DNA from 2 places in the Paenibacillus sp. 1SOY10 genome. Region 2 is predicted to be linked to the other one. Evidence: a T-box and tRNA genes for the amino acid it is inferred to sense, from the RefSeq annotation. Region 2 holds a T-box; the other holds one or more tRNA genes.

Region 1 (5,856 bases), on a different contig from region 2:
TCACACATATTCATGGGGACCATGTGGGAGGGCTTGAAGAGTTTGCCTTCCGTATGAAGTATGTCGTGGGCCGCAAACCGCGATTGTACGTCGCAGAACCATTGCTAAAGCCTTTATGGGAAAATACGCTTAAGGGCGGCCTCAGTCAGGAGGGTATCATTCATTCGCTAGAGGACGTGTTCGAGGTGTACCCTCTAACGGAAAGACAGGCTACCCAGCTTGCGCCCGGCTTATCGGTGGAACTGCTGAGAACGCCCCATATTCCCGGGAAAAGCAGCTATTCGCTGTATCTGAATGACGAGATATTTTATAGTGCGGATATGACATTCCAGCCCAAGCTATTAGAGCAACTCGTTCATGAACGAGGCTGTCGTAAAATTTTGCATGAGGTACAACTGACCGGCCCGGGAGAGGTACATACGACACTCCAAGAGCTGCTTACTCTTCCTGAAGAGGTTCAGGAGATGATTCTGCTGATGCACTATGGGGATGAGATGGAGAACTTTATAGGGGCTACAGGTAAAATGCAATTCTTGAAGCAGCACGAAATTTATACGTTGTAATAGTGACCTAGGTGCTGACAATGTAACTTTGAAACTCACTTTACTAATGATTAAGGAGCGCTCCAGCATGGCTGGAGCGCTCCTTAATTGAGGTTAGCACTTTAAGGTGCCTGTATCGTTCTCTTGTTCGAGTTCATTCAAAGTTTGGCAGATTATCCAGGTTGTTTGTAGGATCTCCGTCGGCATCGCCGCGCAGATACATCTCCCCGTCCTTCCCTTTGAATGCGTTCACGCCAGCAATTGCTCCGGCATTCACCTCTTGCAGTGCTTGCTGGTAATCCAGCACACGTCCGCTGGACGTCTTAAATGCTTCCAAATCCCCGTCACCGTTCTTGCGTACGGCAATAATGGTCTCTCTGCTGTTCAGGGCCATCTGCAATCACTCCTTTTAAAGGTTTGATCTCAGTGTGCCCCAAAGTTTTGCAAACTATGATTTCAGCGACTTCACCATACGCACATGCGGAATTCCGGCATCATCAAAGGGCTCCGTCGAAATGGTCTCATAACCCAGCTTGGCATAGAACCCTTCCGCCTGACATTGGGCATCCAGCACAGACTGGGACAAACCCAACTCACGCGCCAGTTCCTCCAGAGCCAACAGCAAGATGGTCCCTACCCCTTTGGTACGGAATGCCTTGTGAACCGCAATCCGTTGAAGTTTGGCACTCGTATCCTGATAATAGATCAGCCTGCCGGTAGCTGCGTACTCTCCGTCCATTTCGATCAACACATGGTATACATCTGGTCCCAACTTGTCGTAGCTGTCTATCTCCAGGTCTACCGGAACCTGCTGTTCCTTGACGAATACTTCTTTTCTAATGTCCAGACACCGTTCTAGCTGTTCTTCGGTCTGAACCCGAATAATTGTTGCAGCGCCCACTTCGTTCTCCTCCCAGCATGGTCTGTATAATCGATGTAAACTGCATTATTATACAAAAAAAACGTTTTCCTGTATAGTTGAACTATGCTTTGGAGCTTCAAAATGGTGGCTGAAAGGAGCTGACAGAATGAATATGGTCATGGGAATTACAATCGCTGCTGCGGTACTAATCTGCGTAGTGTTAATTGCGTCCATGTTCTATGTGACGAAGAAAGGCTACTCTCGCAAATGGGACGAGGAATAACTTCTAACTTACTCCAACGAATAGACATCCTCCACAATCGTGGGTGAATACACCTCATCCAATACCGATGCCGAGCCAAAAGGCCAAGGAAACGCCTTGGCCTGGCGACTCATCGTCTCCGCATCCGGCTCAAGGGTGCAGGCGGTGGTTAGAGTGAGGGAGGTGAGAACGATGGCTCCAAGGGTCAAAAGCGTTTTATATAATTGCTTGCCGCTACTGCCCTTATTGCTGTTCAAAAGCTCTGATACTGTATATTTTTTTCTCATTCCTATTCTCTCCTTTACTCGCAGTTCTTGATTAGTAAGAACTTATGAATACATTGTTGGCCGTGGACTAGACGGTTATACTTTCATTTTGCACAAAAAATCCGTTGCCTCTGGCAACGGATACTTATCTTTAGGTATAAATTCAACTAAATCAGGCACATTACATTGCCCATAAAAAAAGCAAAGAACCCTTACTAGGTAAGGGTTCTTAAAGTATGATCTGCAGTGGGCTCGAACCACTGACCCCCACCCTGTCAAGATGGTGCTCTCCCAGCTGAGCTAGCAGATCAAGTTTATAGCGAAGATGAATTTTATATTAACAGGAAGTAGGATCATTGTCAATCTGCTGCTTGGAGAACCTAGCAAATACTTAAAAATGAGCCTCCTCCGTTTAATGGGGGAGACTCATTATAGTTTTAAAATTTTTCATGCCTATAATTTACACATAGCTGAAACGCAGTGCAACTTAATATTCGTTTACTTCAAAAGCGATGATTTTATCATACAAAATGTAATCCTGTCTTTGTTTAAACGGACCAATATTATTCTGATGCTTATTAATTGCATACGTAATAGAACCATTCCCATTGGCTTTATCTTCGTACCACTGAATGAATTGTTGAACTTCCCGCATTGAAAGATCATACTCTTTCTCTACGCCGTGGCTCAAGATAATGGTAAGCAATGCCCGTTCTCCCACAGGGTCTACTGGAGGATTAGGGTCAACCGGAGGATTGGGATCAACGGGTGGTTCTCCCCCTGCTATTTCACCTCCAATTGCATATATATATCCCTTACTGTTAGTAAAGTACAAGGTACCCTCACTATCAATAGTTATATTATTGGAAGCATACCCAGGTGTGGCGACTTCAAAAGGAGCCATTCTGGAGCCATCTTCAAGGAAAATATACAGTTTGTTTGTGGAATTTATATAAACATTACCTTTTTTATCCACCAAAGGAGAATTATAAGATCCTACTCCATTAGTGAGATCTTGCCATTTGATGGTCCCATCTAAATTGATAGCATATAAACCTAAAGAACTCGTAACATACAACACTTGTTGCTTTTCGTTTAAAGCGGGGGTTGCATAGAGATTGCCTTCAAGCTGTAGACTCCAATTTAAAGTCCCGTCAGATGTTTTCACACTATACAATTTCTTCCCCTGTATACTAACCACATATAGATTTCCATTTGAATCAAGCTGCGGAGCACTGAAACGTGGAGCATCACTTAAGTTAATGTGGTCTACTTTACTTTGCCACTTTATAGTTCCATCAGGAGATACAGAAGAAACGAATAAATCATTCCCCGATTTGCTTCTTACAAGGATATCTCCGTTCACATCAATAACAGGTTGACCAAAAGGATAACCTATATCCGATTGCCATTTAGTCATTTTAAGATTTGGATCAAAAGCAATTAATAATCTTCCTTGTGAACCTATATATAACGTCCCGTCACGACCAATTGCAATGTGCCCCAGGCTCCCAATCCCCATATTAATACTTTCCCATCGTGGATTACCTGTCTTGACATCTACCCCATGCAAAATACCATTTGTCACAAAGTAAACATAGCCATCCTGACTTATCACAGGTGATGAGTCATCGAGATTAGAAGTTATTGCATATTCCCACTTGATGCTGCCATCCGGATTCAAAGCAAGCAGTTTATTACTTTGGGTTCCTACAATAATTGTTCCATCCTCTGCGATAACAGGAGAGAATAATGACGCCGGGGACAACTCTAAGCTCCATTTTTCATATAAATTGCTATTTACGCCATCAAAACGTGAATGTCTTGTCCAGTTAAGCTCTGTAGGCTGATCCCCCAACTGATCATAGGCACCTTGGTCATACCCTCCGCCTTGTACAAAGGGGGTGCTGGCCGCATTAGCTACATTTGCAAGAGACAGTGCAAAGCACAGCATCAGCAATACGACTACTCGTCTACCAAATTTCATTTTTCCTCGTCCTCTCTTAGCTGTTTTTATTTTCAACTATAATATCGGATCGTTCCCCAGTAAGAATGAGTGATTAACACGAAAAGTTAGATAACAAGAAAAATCCGCTGCCCCTGGCAACGGATTTTTCTCACTTCATCCTTTACACAAACCTACCCCAGCTCCACCCGAAACTGCGCTGACTCGATCCATTCGCCCTCGGTGAAGTCGCGGCCGCGAACAAGGACATGGTCGTGGTAGACCTCGACATAGTAACCTTGGCTGCCGTCCTTGTGCTCGTCCTCGTCGGTCCACAGATAAGCTACGGATGCAGCGTTGAACATGGTTGGCAGTGCCCCTTGTCCATCAAAGTGGTTATGGGGTGCCTCCAGTTCCCAATGCGTGTGCCCGGTGAACAGGATTGTTTGCGGATGGCGAGCCAGCACAGCCTTGAGTTCAGCATCCTGTACCACGCCATACCATTTCTGCTGCTCGTAAGAGCCGGCCACCGTATCTTTCAATGGCTGGTGCAAGAACAGAAATATGGGCCGATTCGGTTCCGCCTTTTCTCCGAGCTTGGTATCCAGCCAGTTTAGCTGCTCCTCTGATAGCGAACAGAAGATTTCCAAGCCCTCTTCGGTCCCAAGGAAGATAAAATGATAGCCGTTAATCCAGTGATCATGGTATATGTCTTCCGTCCCCGTCTTCGCCAGAAAACGTGCCAAGCGTTCTTGCCAATGCTCCAGGCTGATATCATCGCTAACCTCCATACCCACCACTTGCTGGAGGAAGTCGCCCAGTTGACCCTTCCCTATATCCGAATGGCCTTCCCTCTGCTCTGAAGCAGCCTTGGCCCGAATTTCTTCCAGTCGTTCTTTCCAGTTATCCAGTGTAATGTTCTGCCCTTCCAGTCCAGACAGACGGAGAAATTGGCTAAGTCGTTCCTCCCAGTTGCCCAAACCCACATCATGATTGCCCATCGTCAGGTATAGTTGTGGCAAGGAATCACCGTACTCGGCCCAAATGCGCTCCCATTCAGCATATTCTTCCGGCAACCCATGATCGGTCACATCCCCAACATGCATAATTCCCGCGCTCCCCTGACCCTGAGCCTTCAAATCCTGTAGAGCACGAACCAAATTCATATTGTACGTATGGTTCGGCTCTGTTCTTACATGGGTGTCAGTAATGACCTGGAAGGAAAGAAGCGCGGATTCCCCCTGCTGCTTACCTGCTTGACCTGGTACACTCATTTACTTCATCCTCCCTTACTGCTTATATTCAGCCCGATGACCCCAATGACAATCATGCCAATCCAAAGCACTGAGGACAACGACAGCTTCTCCTGAAACATAAATCCGCCAATGAACGAGATCAACACGATCCCGATTCCCGACCAAATCGCATAGACCGTAGATACCTTCATATAACCCAGCGCATAATTCAAACAGGTAAAGCTGGCGCCATAAAAGATAAACATAAATATCGACGGCATCAGGCGGGAAAAGCTATCCGACAGCTTCATGGAGACTGTGCCGGACACCTCCAGCACAATCGCCAGAGCCAGGAATAACCACCCCATCTTGTTGTCCACCTTCCATCATTCACAAAACAACTATCCCAGTCTTAATTCATCATATCCTGCCACCACAGCATGTGCTGCCGGATATCCCTTCGGTCCGGATACTCGTCCCTCATCCAGGCCGATGGCTAAGGCCGCGCCCGCAGCCCGGGCCATCTGCATATCTCCGTTGGTGTCGCCAATGACTGCCGTGTGCTGCACGGCCACACCCAGCTCCCGGCAGGCCAGTTCCACCATATCCGGATAAGGCTTGCCCTGTCTGACCAAATCAGCTCCGATAACTACGTCAAAATAAGCGCGGATGCCAAGCCAGTCCAGGTGCTTATTCGCCGCCTCGGTTTCATCTGAAGTGACAATACCAAGCTTGGTTCCACTT
Region 2 (5,856 bases):
GGCGGTTGCTGCTGCCCATATTCACCGCCTGGACGAATATACCTCGGGACCGGTACTGTTCGCCAAAAATGAATATGCCCAATTGAAGCTGGATGAGGCGATGAGTCGCAAAGCCATTCACCGTACCTATATTGCCTTCGTGCAAGGGCAGGTCAGTCCGGAGCTGAAGATCATAGATTTGCCCATCGGTCGGGACCGCCATCATAACCGGAGACGCCGGGTGTCGCTTGGTGGGAAGTCGGCGATAACCCATGTGGAGCTGCTGGAGGTCTTCCCGCAGCATGACTTAAGTCTGGTACGGCTGACGCTGGAGACAGGGAGAACTCATCAGATTCGGGTTCATCTCAGTCATGCGGGACATCCGCTTGTGGGGGATACGCTGTATGGTGGAGGTACTAAGTGGCTGTCTCATCAGGCGCTTCATGGTGAGCGACTGGCGTTCCTCCATCCGCTCACCGGAGAGAGGGTAGAAGTGGCTGATCCTTGGCCAGTGGAACTAACTCAACTGTACGAGCGCATAAGGTAAAGTGGCAAGGCCTCTGGCAAGATGTCCAACGGTTTATGAAAAAGCTGGCATGCACTCCTTTTTGAAGCATATAGATTAAAACGAGGATGATTTTGGATCACTGGCAATCGATGCTAAATCATGTTTTGGATATGCTGAAAGGAGGTAACGTTTTGGCTGATCAGTCCTATGGTCTCAGGTTCGATATTTATGAGCGCGTTCATTTATCGGAAGAAGTGATCGGTATTGAGGAATTGGAGGAAATCGAGCTCTATCCAAAAATCCAGGTCATGCCCGGTGAGGAATACGCCGCACTTCGCGGTCATTTGCTGCTTACAGGATCTTATCTGGGCGAAGGAGAGAAGCGGGAGCTGGAACACTATATTCCCGTGGAAATTACCATCCCGCTCAGCCGGGTGAACCGGTTGGAGGATATCACGGTCGAAATTGAAAATTTTGATGTGGACCTTCTGAGCTCGCGAAGCTTGAACATTACGGGGGTGCTGTCGTTACAGGGAATTGAGACATCCTCCTTGCTATCAGAGGGCGATAGCTGGAAGGATCGCGAATTCACGACCGCTCATGTAGTCCGTGGAGAGGAAGACGAAGCAGAGGATGAATTGGAGACGGAGGCGCCCAGTCCATTGCTGGCGGACGAGGTGCGTTCCGGTTCATCGTTTGGCTGGGAAGCTGAGAATTCGGAAGAAATCTCCGAGTCATCGGAGGATGCAGAGCTATTAACGCCCGCTGTTTCTGCGGCCCCATGGCAGGCATTTCCGGAGGAGCGGTTGCCCTCTCAGGCGCTAACTGAGGACGAGCAGCAGGAATTAAGCTGGTCTGACGATATCGCTGGCTTCCAGAATACCGCTGCATGGGCGGACAAGGAATATGAGGCAGCGGAGGAGCGGGACGAGGAAGCGGACAGCCACATCTGGTTCAAGGGAGAAGCGCAAGCCTATGCCGATGTTCGCCAGTCCGACACCGACACCCCAACCTACGCTGATGATGTTCATGAAGCAGGAACCTTATCAGATGACGTTCTGGCTGAGGATGACTATGCTGTAGAGGCCTCCATTCAGGGGGAAGCCGACCCATTCTCCTATTCACAGGCGGAAGAGAAGCAGGAGATGAAGATTGCACTGGGCTCCAAAAACAGCGGTGGTTCAGGTGAAAGCGAAGTCTTCGGCCTCACTAAGCTGCTATCCTCTTCAAGGGTTGCTGCAGACCAAGATGCTTATGATGAGGAGTTCGTCGATGAGACGGAATCCGAGTTGGGTGAAGGCGAGGATCTGAGATGGAAGAACCTGTTCATTCAAAGTGAAGACCAAACACCATTCCGCAAAGTAAAGTTGGTTATCGTGCAGCGTGAAGAGACGCTGGATGATATCGCTGAGCGCTATCATCTTAGTTCGAGAGAACTGCAATTGTATAATCGGCTGTCTGAGCATGAGTTGGCTGAAGGGCAAATTCTTTATATTCCTTAGGCAGGTGCGTAGTTGACTGGACTTAGGATTGACTCCCGGAGTGTTCCAAGTTATGATAATATAGATCAACATAAATGGATCTATGCAAAGACTTGGAATGGGAAGAGTAGGCAGGGTGAACCCTTCAGAGAGCAGAATCGGAATGCTGAGAGATTCTGCGGGACACGTAGCTCGCCGAAGTCGCCCGGGAGTCGTTCGTTTGAGCGTATCAGTCGTTAGAGCGAACCGGTAGCAGCCGTTATCTGCTTGAGTGTCGCATTGACCTTCATTTTAAGCGAAGGCTTGCGAAACAAAGGTGGTACCGCGAAAGTAAAGCCTTTCGTCCTTTGAGACGAAAGGCTTTTTTTGTTTTTGTCTTTAGTGGGGCCATGACTTGCCTGGCTAACGACTATCTTTAAAAAACCAAGGCTATGCTTATTGTAACGGAGGTTGAAAGGGATGACAGAAAATCAAGGTCAAGGTCAAGGTCAACAAGCGTCGACGGAAATGCCAACGACGTATGATCCGAAATCAGCAGAACAGAAATGGTATTCCTACTGGTTAGAGGGGGGCTTCTTCGAGGCTGGAAAACGTCCGAATGCCAAGCCGTATACCATCGTAATTCCACCGCCGAACGTCACGGGCGTGTTGCATATCGGTCACGGGCTAGACTTCACGCTTCAAGATATTTTGACTCGTGTCAAGCGAATGCAGGGCTACGATGCATTGTGGCTCGCAGGGTCTGACCATGCTGGTATCGCCACGCAGGCCAAAGTGGAGCAGAAGTTACGGGAGCAGGGCGTTAGCCGCTACGATCTGGGACGCGAGAAGTTTCTGGAGCAGGTATGGGAATGGAAAGAAACCTATGCCGCGAACATTAAATCGCAGTGGGCGAAGATGGGGTTATCACTCGACTATTCGCGCGAGCGCTTTACGCTGGATGAAGGATTGTCGGATGCCGTCAAGGAAGTCTTTGTCAAGCTGTACGACAAAGGCCTGATTTACCGCGGCAAACGAATTATTAACTGGGACCCGGCTGCACGCACCGCTTTATCCGATATTGAGGTGGAATACAAAGAGACGCAGGGTCATCTGTACCATTTGAAATACCCGCTGAAAGACGGGAGCGGTTCCATCACGGTCGCCACGACGCGTCCGGAAACGATGCTGGGCGATACAGCCGTAGCCGTTCACCCGGAAGATGACCGTTACAAAGACATGATTGGCAAAACGCTCGTGTTGCCGATTATTGGCCGCGAAATTCCGATTATTGCCGATGAGTACGTGGAGAAGGAATTCGGGAGCGGTGCGGTGAAAATTACACCAGCTCATGATCCAAACGATTTTGAAGTGGGCTTGCGCCATGATCTGCCGCAAATTATCGTGATGGATGAGAGCGGTGCGATGAACGACGAAGCTGGACCCTACAAAGGCTTGGACCGTGCCGATTGCCGCAAGAAAATCGTTGCTGACTTGCAGGAACAGGGCGTCCTGATCAAAATTGAAGATCACTTGCATCAAGTTGGCCATAGCGAGCGGACTGATGCTGTTGTCGAGCCGTACCTGTCCACGCAGTGGTTCGTGAAAATGCAGCCGCTGGCTGAGCCCGTGGTCAACGCTCAAAAATCGGGCGAGGGTGTCAAATTCGTGCCTGAGCGGTTCGAACGAACCTATCTTCACTGGATGGAGAATGTGCGCGATTGGTGTATTTCTCGTCAACTGTGGTGGGGACATCGTATTCCGGCCTGGTACTCGCAAGAAACGGGCGAAATGGTTGTAGCCAAGAGCGAAGAAGAAGCGCGTGAGAAGCTGGGGCGCGACGATCTCGTTCAAGACAATGACGTGCTGGACACCTGGTTCAGCTCGGCGCTGTGGCCTTTTTCAACGATGGGTTGGCCAAACGAAGAAAGCGAAGATTTCAAGCGCTATTATCCGACGGATGTGCTCGTAACAGGGTACGACATCATTCCGTTCTGGGTCTCGCGGATGATCTTCCAGGGTTATGAATTTACCGGCAAAATGCCGTTCAAAGATACGCTCATCCATGGCCTTGTACGTGATAGCGAGGGACGCAAAATGTCCAAGTCGCTGGGTAACGGAGTTGACCCGCTTGAGGTCATCGACAAGTATGGTGCTGATGCGATGCGTTATATGCTGTCAACCAGCAGCACGCCGGGGCAGGATCTGCGCTTCCGTTGGGAACGCGTAGAGCAGGCGCGTAATTTTGCGAATAAAATATGGAATGCTTCCCGCTTTGCTTTAATGAATCTGGAAGGCGTGAAGTATGAAGATATTGATATCAGTGGTGACTTGTCGACCTCGGACCGTTGGATTCTACATCGCTTGAACGAGACGGCACGCGAGATTACCCGGCTGATCGATGCATATGAATTCGGAGAGACTGGACGAGTGCTGTACAACTTCATTTGGGATGATTTATGCGATTGGTATATCGAATTTGCCAAGCTGTCGTTCTATGGAGAGGACGCTGCCGCCAAGCAGAAAACGCAATCGGTACTGGCCTATGTTCTTGATCGGACACTCCGTATGATTCATCCGTTTATGCCGTTTATTTCCGAGGAAATATGGCAGCATTTGCCGCATCATGGCGACACGATTATGCTGGCAGCTTGGCCAGAGTATGATACTTCGCTGGAAGCACCGGATGCTGTTCAGGAGATGAACCTCTTGATGGATATCATTCGCGCTGTACGGAACATTCGTGCCGAGGTGGGTGTACCGATGAGCAAGAAGGTCGAGTTATTTATCAAGCCGGGTAATGCTGAAGTGTTGAAAGTGCTGGAGCGCAATGCACACTATATCCGTCGCTTCTGCAACACCTCGGAATATGAGGCTTCCCTGACGGTTGCCGTGCCGGACAAGGCGATGACTGCGGTAGTAACTGGTGCCGAACTGTTCCTGCCGTTATCCGGACTGATTGATATTGGTCAGGAGATCGAGCGCTTGTCCAAGGAGCTTGATACGCTCAACAAAGAGGTTGAGCGGGTAGAGAAGAAGCTGGCGAATGAAGGTTTTGTGGCCAAGGCTCCGGCCAAAGTCATCGAGGAAGAACGCGCCAAAATGGCGGATTATGCTGAAAAACGCGATAAGGTGTTGGCCCGGATTGCCGAGCTGAAGGGCTAGGCTGGAAAAATAACAAATCGAAGGTGACGGAAACATGGGGGATCACACAGACGAGGAATCAAGCTCTTTGGGACTGCAAAGCTATGACGAAGCGGTAAGCTGGATTAACGCACTGCTGCCGTTTGGCATTCGGCCAGGACTGGAGCGCATCGAACTATTGATGGAGCGGCTAGGGCATCCTGAACGGAGACTCAAGTTCATCCATATTGCCGGAACGAATGGGAAGGGCTCTTCCTGTGCGTTTCTGTCTCGTACGTTACGTGAATGCGGTTATCACGTGGGGACGTTTACGTCCCCGTATATCACCAAATTCACGAATCGCTTCCAATATGATGAGACGGATATTCCCGAGCAGACACTGCTTGAATTGAGCAATCGAATTGCTCCGCTGGTGCGAGAGATTGCGGATACGGAGCTGGGTTCTCCAACCATGTTCGAGGTGAGTACGGCGATTGCCATTTTATATTTTGCCGAGGTTTGCTATCCTGATGTAGTGGTATGGGAGACCGGGCTTGGGGGAAGGATGGATGTTACCAACATTGTGACACCTATCGTCTCGCTCATCACGAATATTGGGTACGATCATATGGATGTTTTAGGTGATAGCCTTGAGCAGATTGCGCGTGAGAAGGCGGGGATTATTAAGCCTGGCGTCCCTGTTGTAAGCTGTGTGGAGCAACCGGAGGCCATCGCAGTGCTGAAAGCAACAGCAGAAGCTCAGCAGGCCCCCTTATATTTGCTTGG

The links. A T-box is a leader RNA that pairs with one kind of tRNA and senses whether it is charged. The one in region 2 lies ahead of AC1VOR_RS17895 (valine--tRNA ligase), so its partner is inferred to be a tRNA-Val.
Region 1: it encodes a tRNA-Val, which carries the amino acid that the T-box ahead of AC1VOR_RS17895 (valine--tRNA ligase) is inferred to sense. The anticodon was not compared.

What each region holds. Positions count from the first base shown of each region.
Region 1 is NZ_JBXENK010000002.1:572,788-578,643, reverse strand. It holds gene AC1VOR_RS08495 (MBL fold metallo-hydrolase) at 1-563, shown strand, start outside; gene AC1VOR_RS08490 (DUF3892 domain-containing protein) at 697-936, opposite strand; gene AC1VOR_RS08485 (GNAT family N-acetyltransferase) at 991-1,443, opposite strand; gene AC1VOR_RS08480 (hypothetical protein) at 1,696-1,953, opposite strand; tRNA gene AC1VOR_RS08475 (tRNA-Val) at 2,170-2,242, opposite strand; gene AC1VOR_RS08470 (outer membrane protein assembly factor BamB family protein) at 2,420-3,919, opposite strand; gene AC1VOR_RS08465 (metallophosphoesterase family protein) at 4,072-5,151, opposite strand; gene AC1VOR_RS08460 (DMT family transporter) at 5,157-5,480, opposite strand; gene AC1VOR_RS08455 (HAD family hydrolase) at 5,514-5,856, opposite strand, start outside.
Region 2 is NZ_JBXENK010000008.1:164,432-170,287, forward strand. It holds gene AC1VOR_RS17885 (RluA family pseudouridine synthase) at 1-526, shown strand, start outside; gene AC1VOR_RS17890 (LysM peptidoglycan-binding domain-containing protein) at 679-1,989, shown strand; T-box leader at 2,074-2,319, shown strand; gene AC1VOR_RS17895 (valine--tRNA ligase) at 2,428-5,112, shown strand; gene AC1VOR_RS17900 (bifunctional folylpolyglutamate synthase/dihydrofolate synthase) at 5,147-5,856, shown strand, end outside.